DNA from 3 places in the Methylobacterium endophyticum genome. Region 1 is predicted to be linked to each of the others. Evidence: riboswitches for the same ligand, from Rfam matches in the RefSeq annotation. Region 1 holds a riboswitch; each other region holds the start of a gene.
What was found. Region 1 has a riboswitch for cobalamin ahead of ACP56T_RS14190 (CbtB domain-containing protein). Riboswitches for the same ligand answer to the same signal wherever they lie in the genome.
Positions count from the first base shown of each region.

Region 2: linked by a shared signal. The riboswitch ahead of ACP56T_RS07655 (TonB-dependent receptor plug domain-containing protein) and the one ahead of ACP56T_RS14190 (CbtB domain-containing protein) in region 1 are both predicted to bind cobalamin.
Region 3: linked by a shared signal. The riboswitch ahead of ACP56T_RS15550 (TonB-dependent receptor) and the one ahead of ACP56T_RS14190 (CbtB domain-containing protein) in region 1 are both predicted to bind cobalamin.

Region 1 covers NZ_JBNHES010000012.1:44,660-50,543, reverse strand. The annotation lists gene cobN (cobaltochelatase subunit CobN) at 1-952, opposite strand, end outside; gene cobW (cobalamin biosynthesis protein CobW) at 966-2,000, opposite strand; gene ACP56T_RS14200 (DUF1636 family protein) at 1,997-2,386, opposite strand; gene ACP56T_RS14195 (CbtA family protein) at 2,379-3,128, opposite strand; gene ACP56T_RS14190 (CbtB domain-containing protein) at 3,159-3,341, opposite strand; cobalamin riboswitch at 3,379-3,572, opposite strand; gene cobU (bifunctional adenosylcobinamide kinase/adenosylcobinamide-phosphate guanylyltransferase) at 3,649-4,170, shown strand; gene cobO (cob(I)yrinic acid a,c-diamide adenosyltransferase) at 4,167-4,781, shown strand; gene ACP56T_RS14175 (cobyric acid synthase) at 4,960-5,884, shown strand, end outside.
Region 2 covers NZ_JBNHES010000005.1:62,473-68,356, reverse strand. The annotation lists gene ACP56T_RS07670 (ABC transporter ATP-binding protein) at 1-17, opposite strand, end outside; gene ACP56T_RS07665 (FecCD family ABC transporter permease) at 14-1,063, opposite strand; gene ACP56T_RS07660 (ABC transporter substrate-binding protein) at 1,060-1,893, opposite strand; gene ACP56T_RS07655 (TonB-dependent receptor plug domain-containing protein) at 1,901-3,892, opposite strand; cobalamin riboswitch at 4,016-4,217, opposite strand; gene ACP56T_RS07650 (Crp/Fnr family transcriptional regulator) at 4,707-5,447, shown strand; gene ACP56T_RS07645 (c-type cytochrome) at 5,454-5,783, opposite strand; gene ACP56T_RS07640 (universal stress protein) at 5,783-5,884, opposite strand, start outside.
Region 3 covers NZ_JBNHES010000014.1:31,434-37,317, reverse strand. The annotation lists gene ACP56T_RS15560 (efflux RND transporter periplasmic adaptor subunit) at 1-621, shown strand, start outside; gene ACP56T_RS15555 (efflux RND transporter permease subunit) at 631-3,780, shown strand; cobalamin riboswitch at 3,873-4,074, shown strand; gene ACP56T_RS15550 (TonB-dependent receptor) at 4,196-5,884, shown strand, end outside.

The DNA.
Region 1 (5,884 bases):
GCCCGTCGAATTCCGGGAGCGCCACCTGCATGGCGAGATCGGCGGCGTTCATGCCCCGCGCGGAGGCCTCCCACGCCGCTTTGGAGCTTCCCGCGGTGAAAGCCTGGAGCACCGGGCAATCCGCCGCGTCGAGCACGAAGCCGGCATCGTCGCGGGCGGAGAAGGCGGTCGCGGCGACGACGATGCCCGGCCGGCGCGCCGTGACCGCCTCGCGCAGCACGGAAACGGCCTCCGGGTCCTTCAGGCTCGATACCGCGAGGATCACGCTGCCGATGCCGCGCTCGTTCAGGGCGGCGGCGAGGGCCGCCACCGGGGCTGTGTCGCCGCCGAGGACGGCCGAGCGGTAGACGAGGAGGAGCGCATGCGGCGAGCCCGCCTTCGCGAGCGCGGTCTCCAGCGGCACGGGCCCGTCGACGGGGCACCAGGGGAAGGCGCGCGGCAGCTCTCGCGGCGGCTCTGGCGCCTCGCCCCGGCCGATCTCGGCGGCGAGCCGGCGCAGCATCCGGCGCAGGTTCTCCGGCCCTCCGGCGCGGAAATAGCCGTCGAGGACGGGCGCGAGATCGGGCCGGGTGGCGTAGGCGGAAAGGCGCGGGTCGGGCCGGTCGTCTCCGGGGAGCAGCACCAGCGCCACGCCGTTGACCCGCGCCGCGTCCGCCGCCCGCTCGATCCCGTAGCGCCAGTAGTCGAGCCCGCCGAGGCAGCGGATCACGACGATGCGCGCCTTGGCGACGATGGAATCGACATAGAGGTCGACGGACATCGGATGGCGCAGTTTCGCCAGCTTCGCGAGCCGCAGGCTGGGCAGGCCGGGCTCCGCCTCATGCGCACGGGCGACGCCGAACAGATCGGAATCGGTGAAGGAGAGGACGACGATGTCGCCGGGCTCCTGGCCCAGGTCGACCGCCGCCTCGCCCTCGTCGAGGGAGACCGTGTCGACGCGGATCAGGTGCATGGCGCCCCTCCCGCTATCCCGCGAGCGCGGCGGCGACGGCGTCGCGGTCGAAGCCCTTGAGGCCGATCACCACGAGCCGGCCGTCGCGGGGCTCGCCCGCGCGCCACGGCCGGTCGAAATGATGGGTCACGCGGCGCCCGACGCCCTGCACCACGAGGCGCATCGGCTTGCCCTCGACCTCGGCGAAACCCTTGATGCGCAGCACGTCCTTGGTCTCGGCGGCGGCGGTGACGCGGGCCGCGAGATCGGCCGCGGTGATGCCTGCGCGGACGGCCAACGAGACCGTCTCGAAGTCGTCGTGCTCGTGGTCCTCGCCCTCGCCGTGATGCGAGGGGCGGGCGTCCAGATCGTCCTCGGCGGCGGCGCCGAGCCCGAGCAGCACGCGCGGATCGATGCGGCCGTGATCGGTCTCGACCACCTTCACGGCGCGCGGCAGGTGGCCCTCGACATCGGCGCGGACCTTCGCCAGCGCGGCGGCGTCGATCAGGTCGGCCTTGTTGAGCACGACGAGGTCGGCGCAGAGGAGCTGGTCCTCGAACACCTCCTCCAGCGGGTTGTCGTGGTCGACACTCGTATCGGCGGCGCGCTGGGCGGCGAGCGCTTGCGGGTCGTCCGCGAAGGCGCCCGAGGCCACGGCCGGGGCGTCGACCACGGCGACGACCCCGTCCACCGTCACCTTCGAGCGGATCGCCGGCCACTGGAACGCCTGCACCAGGGGCTTGGGCAGGGCGAGGCCGGAGGTCTCGATGAGGATGTGCTCGGGCGGCTCGGCCCGGTCGAGCAGGCTCGTCAGGGCCGGCACGAAGTCGTCGGCGACGGTGCAGCAGATGCAGCCGTTGGGCAATTCGACGATGGACTCCTCGGTGCAGCCCTCGACCCCGCAGGCGGCGAGGAAGGATTTGTCGAAGCCGACATCGCCGAACTCGTTGACGAGGATGGCGATGCGGCGCCCGCCGGCATTCTCGAGCAGATGGCGCACCAGCGTCGTCTTGCCGGCTCCGAGGAAGCCGGTGACGATGGTGCAGGGGATCTTGGCGAGAAGGGTCATTCGGCGGCCTCGGGCATGGGCTGCGGGAGGGGCGGGACGCGGGCGACGACGCCCGACTTGAAGGCTTGCGGCCGGGCCTTCCAGGGCACGATCCCGTCCGGCGTGTCGGCATAGAGGCCGATCCCGTCGAGGATCGTCGCGGCGGAGGTGGCCGGGTCGAGATCGCCGTAGACGTAGGTCCAGCGGCCGGGGGAGGCGACGGCCACGGTGCAGGCGCGCTTGCAGACGGAGAGGCACTCCACCGGCTCGATGCGGATGCCGGCGGCGGGACGCTCCGCCAGCGCCTCGCTCAGGGACGACAGCAGCCTCGCCCCGGCCCTCGGCTCGGAGGCGTCGCCCTCCGCGCGGCAGGTGGTGCAGACATAGAGGGTGACGGGATCAGGCACGGGCGGTCTCACCCGTCGCCGCGCCGAACCGCCGCCAGGTCCAGCCGAAGCCGAGGCCGATCGCCGCCCAGAACACGAAGGAGACCGCCAGCGAGCGGGCTGCGAACTGCGCCGCGAGCCCTGCCGGGAGGGCGGATGCCGTTTCAGCCGCCTCCGGCGCGCCGGCGACGTGCGGCGCCACGATCAGCACGAGCCCGCCGAGGATGGTGATGGGCACGCGCCGGATCAGGATGAGATAGAGCCCCATGGCGGTGGAGAGAGCGGTCATCGCCCACCATGCCTGGCGGGCGGCGAGGGGCGCCGCCTCGCTGCCGGGCAGTTCCGGCGGCAGGCCGAGCGCCGGCGCGAGCGCCACGGCGAGGAAGCCGGCGACGGCGAAGGCGAGCCCGCGCTCCGGCGTCGGCTCGCGGCCGATGGCGACCATCGCGGCGCCGAGCAGCAGCGCGTAGCCCACCGCCCCGACCAGGGTGGCGAGGCCGGTGAAGGCCATGCGCGGCAGGCCGGGCGCGGGTTGCCATTCGGGCTTCGCATCGGCGGGGGCCTGAGCGTGCCCGTGGTCGTGGACCGGGATGACGAGATTCGCGTGGACGATGGCGCGCGAGGGCACAGCCGCATGCGCACCCGTCTCGTAGCGCTCGGCGGCGATGATGAGGGGGGATGTCAGCGCGAGCTGAAGACCCGTCGCGACGACGGCCGCGAAGAAGCCGGCGGCGAGCGCCGCCGACAGAAGCCGGACGATCATGGGAAACCTGCCTGAGGGGAGCGCGTGCGCTCAGTGGCAGGGAAAGTTCTGGGTATGCCGGAAGTCGTGCGCCGCGTTGTGCAGCACGGAGGCCGGCGAGAAGCCCGCCATGAACACCAGCCCGAACCCGAACAGGGCGGCCATGGCGACGGCGGCGAGGCGCTCGCCGGTGCGGGTCTCGATGCGGCCGAGGGTCTGGACGGTGCTGGTCATGTCGAACGTCTCCCGCCGCCCCGCCGGCGGCATCGGTTGTGGAACGCGGGCGACGGCAGGTCTCCTGGCTCGCGGATCGCCGCGCCTGCCGCCTTCCCGGACGCTTCCGGTGGGTGTTGGCAGGAGCTAGCCGCTCACAGTTGCGGGGGCAGCCGCGGAATCCGGGATCGCTCCCGTCACCGCATTCCCTTTTCACCCCGTTGCCGGGGCACCGTCCTCATCGCTTGTAACCTGTCGCCGCGATGCGCACAACGCGGGAAGGGCCGGCCCTTTGACCGGGGCGGCGGCTTTCGGGCAAAGGAGCCGGATGCCTTCCCCCGCTCCCCGGATGACCCTGGTGCTCGGCGGCGCCCGCTCCGGCAAGAGCCGGCACGCCGAGGCGCTGATCGAGGCCCGTCCGGCGCCCTGGCTCTACCTCGCCACCGCCCAGGCCTATGACGACGAGATGCGCGAGCGCATCGCGATCCACCGTGAGCGCCGGTCCGGCGGCTGGATCACGCAGGACGTGCCCCTCCGCCTCCCCGAGGCGGTCTCCGCCGCGCGCGGTCCGGTGCTGGTCGACTGCCTGACCCTCTGGCTCACGAACCTGATCCTGTCGGAGGCCGACGTTCCGGCGGCGTCGCGGGCGCTCGTAGCGGCTTGCGCGGAGGCGCCCGGCCCGCTCGTGCTCGTCGGCAACGAGGTGGGTCTCGGGATCGTGCCCGACAACGCCCTCGCCCGCCGCTTCCGCGACGAGGCGGGGCGGCTCCACCAGGCCCTCGCCGCCGCCGCCGACGCGGTGATCTTCATGGTGGCGGGCCTGCCGATGACCGTGAAGGAGCCCCGATGAGCGAAGATCGAGTTCGGGATGAAGACCGCCATCGCGCCAAGATGGAGAAGCGCAAGGCCGCTCAGGACGCCGAGGTCGCGGGCAAGACCATCGAGAAGGGCCTGCTCATCGTCAACACGGGCCCCGGCAAGGGCAAGACCACGGCATCCCTCGGGCTGATGCTGCGGGCGCTGGGGCGCGGCTGGTGGGTCGCCTGCGTGCAGTTCATCAAGGGCGGCTGGGACACGGGTGAGAGGCATGCCCTCGAACGCTTCGGCACCCAGGTCTCCTGGCACACGCTCGGCGAGGGCTTCACCTGGGAGACGCAGGACAAGGCCCGCGACATCGCCGCCTGCGAGGAGGCCTGGGCCAAGGCCCGCGAGCTCATGGCCGACGAGAGCATCCGGCTCATCGTGCTGGACGAGCTCAACATCGCGCTCCGCTACGGCTATCTCGACCTCGACGCCGTGGTCGCGACCCTCTCCGCCCGGCGGCCGGACCTGCATGTCGTCGTCACCGGCCGAAACGCCAAGCCGGCGCTGATCGAGGCGGCCGATCTCGTCACCGAGATGGGCAACGTGAAGCACCACTTCTCCGCCGGGGTGAAGGCGCAGGAGGGGATCGAGTTTTGACGAGGCGCGTCCGCCGGATCAGGCGCTCCTCCCTCCCCCCTCTGCGGGGGAGGGTGGCCCTCGCGTCGGCGAGGGTCGGGAGAGGGGAGCGCCCTCTCCGGAAAGGTCGCTCCCCTCATCCGACCCGCTTCGCGGGCCACCTTCTCCCGCGAGGGGGAGAAGGAAGGACATTTGCGCCATGACCCGCGCCATCATGATCCAGGGCACCGGCTCGGATGTCGGCAAGTCGCTGATCGTGGCCGGGCTGGCGCGCGCCTTCACGCGGCGGGGCTTGAGGGTGCGGCCGTTCAAGCCGCAGAACATGTCGAACAACGCCGCAGTCACCGCCGATGGCGGCGAGATCGGGCGCGCCCAGGCGCTCCAGGCGCGCGCCGCCGGAGTGGCGCCCTCGGTGCACATGAACCCGGTGCTGCTGAAGCCGCAGAGCGAGATCGGCTCGCAGGTGGTGGTGCAGGGCCGCATGGTCGCGACCGTGAAGGCACGCGACTACCAAGGCTGGAAGCCGCGCCTGATGGAGGCGGTGCGCGACAGCTTCGCGCGCCTTTGCGGGGAGGCGGATCTCGTCCTGGTGGAGGGCGCGGGCTCGGCCTCCGAGGTGAACCTGCGGGCCGGCGACATCGCCAACATGGGCTTCGCCCGCGCCACGGGGACGCCGGTGGTGCTCGTCGGCGACATCGACCGGGGCGGCGTCATCGCCAGCCTCGTCGGGACGAAGGCCGTGATCGACCCGGACGATGCCGCCATGATCCGTGGCTTCGTCGTCAACCGCTTTCGCGGCGATCCGAGCCTTTTCGCGGACGGCATGGCGCTCATCGCGGAGCGCACCGGCTGGGCACCGCTCGGCCTCGTGCCGCATTTTCCCATGGCCGTTCGGCTACCGGCGGAGGACGTGCTCGGGCTGGCGGGGTCCGGGCCGGGCGCGGGGGGGCGCAAGAGAATCGTGGTGCCGGTGCTGCCGCGCATCGCCAATTTCGACGATCTCGACCCGCTGCGGGCCGAGCCCGAGGTGGAGGTGCTGCTGCTGCATCCGGGGCAGGCGATCCCCGGAGACGCGGCGCTGGTGCTGCTGCCGGGCTCCAAGACCACCATCGACGATCTGGAGT
Region 2 (5,884 bases), on a different contig from region 1:
TGCAGCGCCAGGCTCATGCGCGCCGCCCTCCGCCGCGCAGCAGCAGCAGGATCAGGAAGGGCGCGCCGACGAGCGCCGTCACCACCCCGAGCTTCAGCTCGGGCCGCGTCGCCAGGAGCCTGACGGCGATGTCGGCGGCGAGCACCAGCGCGGCGCCGGCGAGCCCGCTCGGCAGGAGGACCGCGCCGGGCCGCGCCCCGACCAGCGGCCGCATCAGATGCGGGACCACGAGACCGACGAAGCCGATGGCGCCGCTGACAGCCACGCCGCTGCCGACCGCGAGGGCCGCCCCGGTGACGATGCGCAGCCGCGCCGAGACGAGATCGAACCCGAGGCTCTCGGCGGTGTCCTCGCCGAGGGCCAGCGCGTCGAGGGCCGGGGCCGTCGAGAGCATCATGAGCCAGCCGGCGGCCATGAGCGGCAGGCAGAGCCAGACATGGTCCATGCCGCGATCGGCGAGCGAGCCCATCAGCCAGAACACGATCTCCAGGGCCGCGTAGGGGTTCGGCGACAGGTTGAGGGCGAGGGCGGTGAGCGCTCCGGCGAGGCTCGACAGGCCGACCCCGGCGAGGATCAGCCCGAGGGTGCCGCTCCCGCGCGCGGCGAGCATGTTGAGGAGGAAGGCGGCGCCTGCCGCCCCCGCGATCCCGCCGAGCGGCAGCGCCAGGGTCAGCGAGACGGCGAACCCGCCATAGAAGACGATCACGGCGCCGAGGGCGGCGGCCGAGGAGATGCCCAGGATGCCCGGATCGGCGAGCGGGTTGCGGAGATACCCCTGCATCACCGCGCCGGTCAGGCCGAGACTGAACCCGACGAGCGCGCCGAGCAGCGCGCGCGGGATGCGCAGCTCCCACAGCACCAGCGCCGGCAGCGTCGCCCTCCCTGCGAGGAGATCGGCGAAGGCCGCCGGCAGGTCGAAGGGGGCGTAGCCCACGGCGACGGAGGCGAGCGTCAGGCCGACGACCAGCACCGCGAGACCGCCGACGATCGCCGGAGCGCCCGCCGCGCCGCCGGGACGGCGCTGCCTTGCGCGAGCGCGAGGGGGAGGCATGGGCGCGTTCATGGCACGGCCAAGCGGGCGCGGGCCGCCTCGGCGAGGCGCGCCGCGACCTCGGCCACCTGCGGGCCGGGGCAGGTCCAGAGCCGGTTCGGGATGGAGAGCGTGCGGCCCTGCCGGCGGAGCGCGTCGAGGACGGGATGGCGCAGCAGCGTGTCGGCCAGCGACGGCGTGCCCGGCTCGTCCTCGTCGAGGGCGATGAGGTCGGCATCCGAGAAGGCCGCCGCCTCGAGGGGAACCTGCCCGAGCCGGTCCTGTCCCAGCTCGGCGGCGACGTTGCTCAGGCCGGCGGCGCGGATCAGCGCGTCGCCGAGCCCGCCGGGCGCCACCGTGAAGGCGCTCGGGCGCAGCACCAGGACCCGCAGGGGCCGGGCCGGCCGGACGATGCGGGCGAGCCGCGCGTCGAGATCGGCGACGAGCGCCTCGCCGCGATCCGCGTGGCCGAGCGCCCCGGCCACCGTGCGGATCTGCGTGCGCACCCCGTCGAGATCGGCCGGCACGCCGAGCTCGAGCACGGGAAAGCCGACGCGCTTGAGCATGCCGACCGTCATCCGCGTGGTGAAGGCCCCCGCGACGACGAGATCGGGGCGCAGCGCCACGATCTCCTCCGACAGGCCGCGCGTGACGGGCAGGCCGGCGGCTTGCGCCGCCACGGTGGAGCCGCGCGGGTCGCGGGCGAGATGGGTCACGGCCATGACCTGCTCGCGGTCGGCGAGCCGCAGGATCAGCTCGTCCGCGCACAGGTTCAGGGAGACGACGCGCGCGGGCGCCCCGGCGGTGGCCGTGCAGGGGAAGGTCAGCGCGGCCAGGGCCGCGAGCGCGCGTCGCAGTCTCATCGCGCCCTCAGAACGAGGTCAGCCGGACGCCGCCATAGACGGCGAGCCCCGGCCCGAGGAAGCCGGTCGGGTTCTCGTAGCGGCGGTCGAACAGGTTATCGACCCGCCCGAACAGGCTCACGGTCCGGGTCACGTCGTAGTTCACCGCGAGGTTCACCAGGGTGAAGCCGGGGTTCTTGAGCCGCGCCACCGAGAAGTCGCGGTTGCCGTCGACGAAGTGGCCGAGCACGATCACCGTGCCGCTGAAGGTCAGGCCCGGCAGCGGGGTCCAGAGCGCCGTGGCGCTGCCCTTGTGGCGGGGACGGCGCAGCAGCTCCTGGTTGGTGATCTCGTTCTTCGTCACCGTGTTGGTATAGTCGACCCGGCCCGACAGGGTGTCGGTGAGCTTCACCGAGACGAAGGCCTCGGCGCCGTAGGATTCGGCCCGGCCGATGTTCTCGTTGGAGGTGAAGGTCGCGTTGGTGGCGATCAGGTTCCTGAAGTCGTTGCGGTAGTAGGTCGCGCCGACGAGGATTCGATCCCCCAGCGGCTGCTCGATGCCGGCATCGTAGCCGAGGCTCTCCTCCGGCTTCAGGTTCGGGTTGGCGAAGAAGTTGAAGGCCGGGAAGCTCTGGTAGAGCTGGCTCAGCGTCGGTGCCTTGAAGCCGGTGCCGACGCTGCCCTTGATGCGCGTGTCGGTGAAGGGAAGGATGTAGCTCGGCGCCACGCGGAAGGTGGTGGCCGGGCCGAACGCGTCGTTCTCGTCGTGGCGGATATTGGCGACGAGCGCCGCCCGCTCGAAGGGCGTGAGCTGTGCCTCCGCGTATCCCGCGGTGTTGCCGTTCTTCGCCTTGAGGTTGCCGCTGCCGAACGGGTTCGGATCGGCGGTGGACAGGCTCTCGTCGTCCCGCTGCGCGCCGAACAGCACGAGGTTGCCGGGGGAGAGCTGGTAGTCGCCGCGATACTCGTAGCGGGTGCGCTCGCCGAGCCCGGTGGTCGGCAGCGGGTTGAAGGGGTCGTAGGCGTTCGAGACCTGGCGGTTGAACAGGTTCGAGTAGTTGACCGCGAAGAGGTTGTGGAAGCCGGCGAACGGCGTCCACTCGGCCTCGTTGCGGGAGAAGACCTGCTGCACGTCGGCTTGGCCCCGCAGGCCGCCGATCGTGACGGGGAAGGTGTTGTAGTCGTCGGTCGAGATCAGTAGCTTCGAGTTGACGAAGCGCGTGATGGAGTTGACGCGGAAGCTGTCGGTGAACTGGTAGCCGAACCGCGCCGAGACGGTTTCGTTGTCGTAATAGTTCGGGTGGATCGCCGTGCCGGGCGCGAGCAGATAGCCGGGCGTCACCGGGGTCGCGGCGGCCCGCAGGTGCTGCACCGACACCGAATAATCGAACCCGTCCTGCGCGCCGCTGATCCGGCCGCTCTGGTTGAAGGTGCCGAACGAGCCGCCCTCGACCCGCAGGCTCGCCTTGGCTGGCCCTTCGCCGCGCTTCGTCGTGAAGGAGACCACGCCGCCGATGGCGTCCGAGCCGTAGAGCCCGCTCTGGGGCCCGCGCAGCACCTCGATGCGCGACAGATCCTCGGTCAGGAGCTGGCCGAAATCGAAGGAGCCGTTGGGATTCGAGGGATCGGTGGCGTCGATGCCGTCGATCAGCACCTTCACATGGTTCGAGTTCGCGCCTCGAATGAACACCGAGGTCTGGCCGCCGGGCCCGCCGGTCTGCACGACGTTGAGGCCGGGCACCTGCTGGAGCGCATCGGGAGCGGTGCGGCGCTGCTGGGCCTCCAGGGTCTCGGCGGTGAGCACGGTGACGCTCGATCCGGTGAGCGCGATCGGGGTCGGCACGCCTGTGGCGCTCACGGAAAGCTCGGAGAGCGAGACCGCCGCCGCGGTCCCGAGGGGCGTCGCCGCGAAGGGGGCCGCGCTCTGCTGCGCGAGAGCGGGACACGAGAGCAGCAGGCAGGTGCCCGCGCAGGACAGCGCCAGCGCTCGCGGGAGCGCGGATCGAGAGGGAGAAATCACGGACAACGAGCCTCGGGCAACGGCAGTGGCACGTCACCGCGAACGAGGCCGGACCACACGGGATGCACGACGGCAGCCGGGCGCTTCGACACCCGCCAGGACACCCCGCCCGACGCGTTTCGCGTGTGACCACGACTGACGGCAGGTCTCCTGGCTCGCGGGTCGCTGCCCTCTCACCGTCTTCCCGGACGAGGCTCGTCCAGTGACACGGGTGGCGGAGGGCTCGCCGCTTACAGTTGCGGGGGCAGCCGCGGCATCGGAGCAAAACCCCTCACCGCGTTCCCTTTTGATCCTCTCGCGAGGAACCGTCGCCCTCACGGTAGGAGGCGGCCGCCCCCCGAGTCAACGCGGCCGCCGCGATCCGGCGCGGATGTGCCCGAGCGGTCACATCCGGCGGGCGGTCCCGACGATCACCCTGCGCGACAGGCCGCGATCCGGTGATGGAGCCCGTTCTCGGAGAGCGACCGCACGAGGTCGGCCATGTCGGCGTCGACGGCGGCCGCGCTCTCGATCTGAGGGGTCATGGCCTCCTCCAGGGGCCCCGGCGGGACCGTTGCCTCCACCCTGCCGCCGCTCGCCAGCTCCGTTCAGCTGTCGTCGGCGGCCGTTCGAGGCGGGACACCGTTTCGTAGCCCGTCCCGGCCTTCGACCTCGGGCTGGTGGCGCGCGCGCTCGGCTCGGTGCCGTCCCGTGCCCCCCGGTCATCACCTTGCGGTGGATCAATGCGCCGCGCCCGGCCCGGTCCATCCTCGGCGCCGGACGGGAGCCGGCCGGATGGCGGGCTGTGCCGTCCGCTTCCCCGGAGGAGGCTTCCATGCCGGTCGACACGGGCGCGGGCGAGAGGCTTGCCCACGCGTGCCATCACAAGCGTCAGGCGGAGAGCTGCGGCGAGTGCGGCGCGCGGCTGGCCGGAATCTGTTCCGTGCTGACGCCGGCCGAACTCGGCGATCTGGAGGCGCTGAGCCAGCACCTCACCCTCGACAAGGGCCAGACCCTGTTCGGGCAGGACGAGCCGGCCTGTTCGGTCTTCAACGTCATCGAGGGGACGCTGCGCCTCGTCCGCCTGCTCCCGGACGGCCGGCGTCAGGTCATGGGCTTCGCGCTGCCGGGGGACTTCCTGGGCCTCGTCCCGCAGGTGCGCCACCCGGTCTCCGCCGAGGCGCTCGGCCCGGTGCGGACCTGCCGCTTCGGCCGCCAGGACTTCGCCGCCCTGGTCGAGTCGAAGCCCCATCTGCTCAGGAGCCTGTACGAGCGGGCCGGCTACGAGCTGGCGCTCGCGCAGGACCAGATGCTTCTCCTCGGGCGCCGCACGGCCGAGGAGAAGGTGGCGGCGTTCCTGCTGTCGCTGCGGGCCCGCTTCGCGCGTGCCGGGCACAGCTCCGTCACGGTCGAGCTGCCGATGGGCCGGCAGGACATGGCCGACCATCTCGGGCTGACCATGGAGACGGTGAGCCGGATGCTGTCCCGGCTCGACCGCGCCGATACCCTGCTGCTCGTGCCGGGGGGCGTGCGCCTACTCGACCTCGACCGGCTGGAAGCCCTCGCCGCCGGCTGAGGGCCCTCAGCTCTCCAGCGATTTCAGGTAGGCGATGATCGCCTCCGCCTCGTCCGGGTCGAACCTGAACTCTGGCATCGAGGGATGGCCCGTGCGGATGCCCTCGGTCAGCGCCTCCTCGAGATTCTCGACGGGATAGCGCTCGTGGAGGGTGCGGAAGGGAGGAGCCTGCCGCAGCGGGCTCGTCCCGGTCCTGCCGACGGCGTGGCAGCGGGCGCATTGCGCGCGCGTCAGCGTCCGGCCGCGCTCGACCTTCCTGTCCCAGGCGGCGGCCGGCGCGACATGGAGGAGAGGCAGGAGCGCCAGCGCTCCCGCCATGACCGTGAGGCGGCGCATCAATGGCTCATCAGGCAGCAGAAGGGGGACACTTGCAGGATGTCGCGCGTCACCCCGCCGAACAGCCATTCGTGCAGCCGGGAGCGGCCGTAGCCGCCCAT
Region 3 (5,884 bases), on a different contig from region 1:
GCCGAGATCGCGCTGCGCCGCGCCCGCTCCGAGATCCGCGCGCCGGAGGCCGGCATCGTCAGCCGCCGCACCGCCCGTGTCGGCGCCACCGCGACCGCCATCGGCGAGCCGCTGTTCCGGCTGATCGCGCGCGGCGAGATCGAGCTCGAGGGCGACGTGCCCGAGACCGCGATGCCGCGCCTCAGCGTCGGCGATCCGGCCCGGCTCGACCTCGAGAACGGGCGCAAGCTCGAGGGCCGCGTCCGCCGGATCTACCCGGAGGTCGACCGCATGACCCGGCTCGGCAAGGTCCGCATCTCGCTGAAGGAGGACGCGTCCCTGCGCATCGGTGCCTTCGCGCGCGGAACCGTCGAGGTCGCCCGGCGCACGGGCGTGGCGGTGCCCGTCTCCTCGCTGCTCTTCGCGGGCGATGGCGGCGCCAGCGTGCTCGTCGCCAAGGACGGCCGGGTCGAGGCGCGCAAGGTCGTGACCGGCCTCTCCGCCGAGGGCGTCGCCGAGATCCGCGCCGGCGTCGCGGCCGGGGAGGCGGTGGTCGCCCGCTCGGGCAGCTTCCTGCGCGACGGCGACCGCATCCGCGCCGTGCCGGCGGCCGCGCGTGCCGCCGACGCCGCGACGCGCTGAGGGCGAGCGATGCGCCTCAACGTCTCCGCCTGGGCGATCCGCAACCCGCTGCCGCCCCTGGTGCTGTTCCTGGTGCTGATGGTGCTGGGCCTCGTCAGCTTCCGCAGCTTGCCGATCACGCGCTTCCCCAACATCGACATCCCCATCGTCTCTGTGACGATCACGCAGGCCGGCGCCGCGCCCTCCGAGTTGCAGACCCAGGTGACGAAATGGGTCGAGGATTCCGTGGCGGGCGTGAAGGGCGTCAAGCACATCCTCTCGACCATCACCGAGGGCTCCTCGATCACCACCATCGAGTTCCGGCTCGAGGTGAACACCGACCGCGCCGTCAACGACGTCAAGGACGCGGTCTCGAAGATCCGCCTCAACCTGCCGCGCACCATCGACGAGCCGATCATCAACCGCGTCGAGATCGCCGGCCTGCCGATCATGGTCTACGGCGCCTCCGCGCCCGCCATGACGCCCGAGGACCTGTCCTGGCTCGTGGACGACGTGATCGCGCGGCAGATCCAGGGGGTGAAGGGCGTCGGCGGCGTCGAGCGCCTCGGCGGCGTGGCGCGCGAGGTCCGTGTCACCCTCAAGCCCGACCGGCTGCTGGCGCTCGGCATCACGGCGGCGGACGTGAACCGTCAGCTCCGCCTCACCTCCGCCGACATGGCGGGCGGGCGCGCCGAGGTCGGCGGCCAGGAGCAGTCGATCCGCACGCTCGCGGCCTCGGCCAGCCTCGACACGCTGGCGGCGACCTCCATCGTCGTGCCGGGCAACCGCAAGGTGCGTCTGGACGAGTTGGCGACTCTCGCCGACACCTCGGAGGAACCGCGCACCTTCGCCCGGTTCAACGGCGAGCCCGTGGTCGCCTTCGCCATCTCGCGGGCCACGGGGGCCAGCGACGCCGAGGTGGCCACGGGCGTCGCGAAGAAGATCGCCGACCTGAGCAAGGCCAATCCCGGCGTCCATTTCGACCTGATCGACACCTCCGTCACCAACACGGTGGGGAATTACCACTCGGCTATGCTGGGGCTGCTCGAGGGCTCGGCGCTGGCCGTGATCGTGGTGCTGCTGTTCCTGAAGGACTGGCGCGCGACGCTGATCGCCTCCATCGCCCTGCCGCTCTCGGTGCTGCCGACCTTCTGGGTGATGAGCGCCCTCGGCTTCTCCCTGAACGCCGTGAGCCTGCTCGCCATCACGCTCGTCACGGGCATCCTCGTCGACGACGCCATCGTCGAGATCGAGAACATCGTCCGGCACATGCGCATGGGGAAATCGCCCTACCGCGCCGCGCTGGAGGCCGCCGACGAGATCGGGCTCGCGGTCATCGCCATCACCGCGACGATCATCGCGATCTTCTCGCCGGTGTCCTTCATGGGCGGCATCGCGGGCCAGTATTTCAAGCAGTTCGGGCTCACCATCGCCGCGGCGGTGTTCATGTCGCTGCTGGTGGCACGGCTCATCACGCCGCTGCTCGCCGCCTATTTCCTGCGCGACCACGGGCCGGACCATACCCGCGAGGGCCTGGTGATGCGGACCTATACCCGCGTCGTCGCCTGGTCGGTCCGGCACAAATACATCACGCTGGTGGCCGGGCTCGCCTGCTTTGCCGCCTCGATCATGTCCACGGGCCTGCTGCCGGCGGGCTTCCTGCCCGCGGAGGACGCGGCGCGCACGCTCTTCGTGGTGGAGCTGCCGCCGGGCGCCAAGCTTTCCGAGACGACCCGCGTCACCGACACGCTGGTCGAGAAGATCCGGGCGTTGCCGGAGGTACGCAGCGTCTTCGTGGATGGCGGCCGCCAGTTGCCGGGCAAGAAGGAGGTCCGTCTCGCGAGCCTCACCATCAACCTGACGCCCAAGAACGAGCGCCACCGCACCCAGAAGCAGGTCGATGTCGAGGTCGGCGAGATCCTGCGCCAGGAGCCGGACATCCGCTTCTGGGCGCTCCGCGAGGGCGGCCAGCGCGACCTCGCCCTCATCATTGCCGGGCCCGACAAGGCGGTGGTGGCCGATGTCGCGGCGCGTCTCCAGCGCGAGGCGGCCGGCGTGCCCCATCTCGTCAACGTCATCTCGACGGCGCCCCTCGACCGCACCGAGATCCGCATCACGCCGAAAGCCGGCGTCGCCGCCGATCTCGGTGTCTCGACGGACCTGATCGCGGAGACGGTCCGCGTCGGCACCATCGGCGACATCGGCGCCAACCTCGCCAAGTTCAACGCGCGCGACCGGCAGGTGCCGATCCGGGTGCAACTGCCGGAGAGCATGCGCGGGCATCTCTCCGAGATCGAGACCATGAAGGTCCCGGTGAAGGGGGGCGCCGCCGTGCCGCTCTCCACCGTCGCCGACCTCACCCTCGGCCAGGGCCCCACCGCCATCGACCGCTACGACCGCTCCGTGCGCGTCGCCATCGAGGCGGATATGCGGGGCTCGGACGCGCTGGGTTCGCTCATCGCCAGCGTGATGGCCCTGCCGGCTGCCAGGAACCTGCCCCCCGGCGTCACCATCAGCCAGACGGGCGATGCCGAGGTGATGGGCGAGGTCTTCGAGGGCTTCGCGCTCGCCATCGGCGCCGGGCTGATGATGGTCACGGGCGTGCTGGTGCTGCTCTTCGGCAACTTCCTCCAGCCGATGACGATCCTGTTCTCGCTGCCGCTCTCCATCGGCGGCGCCATCCTCGGCCTGCTGATCTTCAACAAGCCGATCTCGATGCCCGTCGTCATCGGCATCCTCATGCTCATGGGCGTGGTGACGAAGAACGCGATCATGCTGGTCGACTTCGCCGTGGAGGAGATGCGCGCCGGCGTCGACCGGGCCACGGCAATCGTGGATGCCGGCCGCAAACGCGCGCGGCCCATCGTGATGACCACCATCGCCATGGCCGCCGGCATGGTGCCCTCCGCCATGGCGCTCGGCATCGGCGGCGAGTTCCGCGCGCCCATGGCGATCGCGGTGATCGGCGGGCTGATCGTCTCGACGGGCCTGTCGCTGCTTTTCGTGCCGGCCTTCTTCGTGCTGATGGACGACCTCTCGCGCCTGTTCGTGCGGCTCTTTTCGCGCTTCGTCGGTGCCCGCGACGAGCCGGACGGCGAGCCGGATTTCACGCGCGTCGGCGATCCGGCCAATGACGAGCATCCCCCCGCCTATCGGCCGCCCCGCGTCGCGGCGGAGTAGGGAGCCGCCGGGGCGCGTGTTTCCCGATTGTGCTCGGCGCGCCACAACCCACGGCCGCGTGCTCGGGCCGATTGACGCGGCCGCCACCCGCCTCCTACCGTGAGGGCGACGGTTCCTCGCGAGAGGATCAAAAGGGAACGCGGTGAGGGGTTTTGCCCCGATGCCGCGGCTGCCCCCGCAACTGTAAGCGGCGAGCCCTCCGCCACCCGTGTCACTGGACGAGCCTCGTCCGGGAAGACGGTGAGAGGGCAGCGACCCGCGAGCCAGGAGACCTGCCGTCAGTCGTGGTCACACGCGAAACGCGTCGGGCGGGGTGTCCTGGCGGGTGTCGAAGCGCCCGGCTGCCTGCGTGCATCCCGTGTGATCCGGCCTCGTTCGCGGTGACGTGCCACTGCCGTTGCCCGAGGCCCATCCCGTGTCCCGCCTTTCGAACCTGTCGCACAGCGCGAGCCTGTGCGCGCTCTGCCTGCTCCTCCCCGCCGCCGCCCAGGCCGAGCCGGCCCAGGACGGCGTCGTCCTCGACCAGCTCTCCGTCGAGGGCCGTGGCGGCGGCGTCAGCCTCACCCGCGCCGATCCGGTCGGGCTCAACCTGCGCACCCCCGACCGGGGCGCGAGCCGCCTCGGCCTGACGCCGCTGGAGACCCCGGCCAGCGTCGACGTGATCGCCGGCGAGACCGCGCGGCTGCGCGGCCAGAACACCGTGCAGGAGGCCGTCACCGAGAACGCCACCGGCATCACCACCATCGCCGCTCCCGGCAACGGCAACGGCGCCTTTGCGAGCCGGGGCTTCGCCGGGCCGAACTCGATCCAGCAGCTCTACGACGGCACCCGCCTGTTCGTGGGCGCCGGCACCGTCACCTTCCCCTTCGACACCTGGAACATCGAGCGGATCGAGGTGCTGCGCGGGCCGGCCTCCGTGCTCTACGGGGACGGCGCCATCGGCGGCGTCGTCAACGTCGTGACCAAGAAGCCGAGCTTCATCCCCATCAACGCAGCGCGCGCCGCCATCGGCTCGGACGGCACCGCGCGGCTCGCCTTCGATTCCGGCGGCCCCATCGGCGAATCCATCGCCTATCGTCTCAATGTCAGCGGCAACCGCTCGGATGGCTGGATGCGGCCGGAGGGCGATTTCCGCAACCTCGCGGTCTCCGGCGCGCTGCTGCTCCAGGCGACCCCCGACCTCGCCTTCACCCTCTCGCACGATCTCGGCTACCAGGAGCCGGCCCGCTACTGGGGCTCGCCGCTGGTCGAGGGGCGCATCCTGAATGCGCTGCGCTTCAACAACTACAATGTCCGCGACGCCAAGGTGACATGGGCCGACAACTGGACCCAGCTCAAGGCCGAGTGGACGCCCACTGCCGATGTCACCATCCGCAACACCGCCTACCGCTTGCAGAGCCGACGCCACTGGCTCGACGTGGAGCAATACGCCTTCAATCGCGGCACGGGGCTGATCGACCGCTCGGACTATCTCGAGATCTACCACCAGCAGGAGCAGATCGGGAACCGCTTCGACGCGACCGTCAAGGGCAACGTCTTCGGCCTGCGCAACGAGTTCTCGGCCGGCTTCGACGTGAACCATGTCGATTTCCGCCACACCAACAACTTCTATTTCGATACCAGCACCAGCGTGCCGGCGATGGGCTACGATCCCGGCCTGTTTCCGCAGAACGGGCGCGCGATTCCGGCCTACGCGACGCAGACCAACCAGGCCTCCGTCTTCGCCGAGGACCGGCTGATCCTCACCGACCGGCTCTCCTTCCTCACGGGCGTGCGCTTCGACGCCTCGAATCTTCAGCGCAACAACCTCCAGACGGGCGCCGCCTTCGAGAAGTCGTTCCAGGGGCTAGGCTACCGCTTCGGGTTGGTCTTCGCCGCGACGCCCGATACCTCGCTCTACGTGCAATACGCCACCGCGACCGATCCGGTGGGCAGCCTGATCTCGCTGTCGCAATCGCTGTCGACCTTCAAGCTCTCGACCGGGCGTCAGGTCGAGGTCGGCGCCAAGGGGCTCGCCTTCTCGGGCGGCCTCGAATGGACAATTGCCGGCTACAGGATCGTGAAGGACAACCTGATCTCGGCCATTCCCGGCTCGCCGCAATTC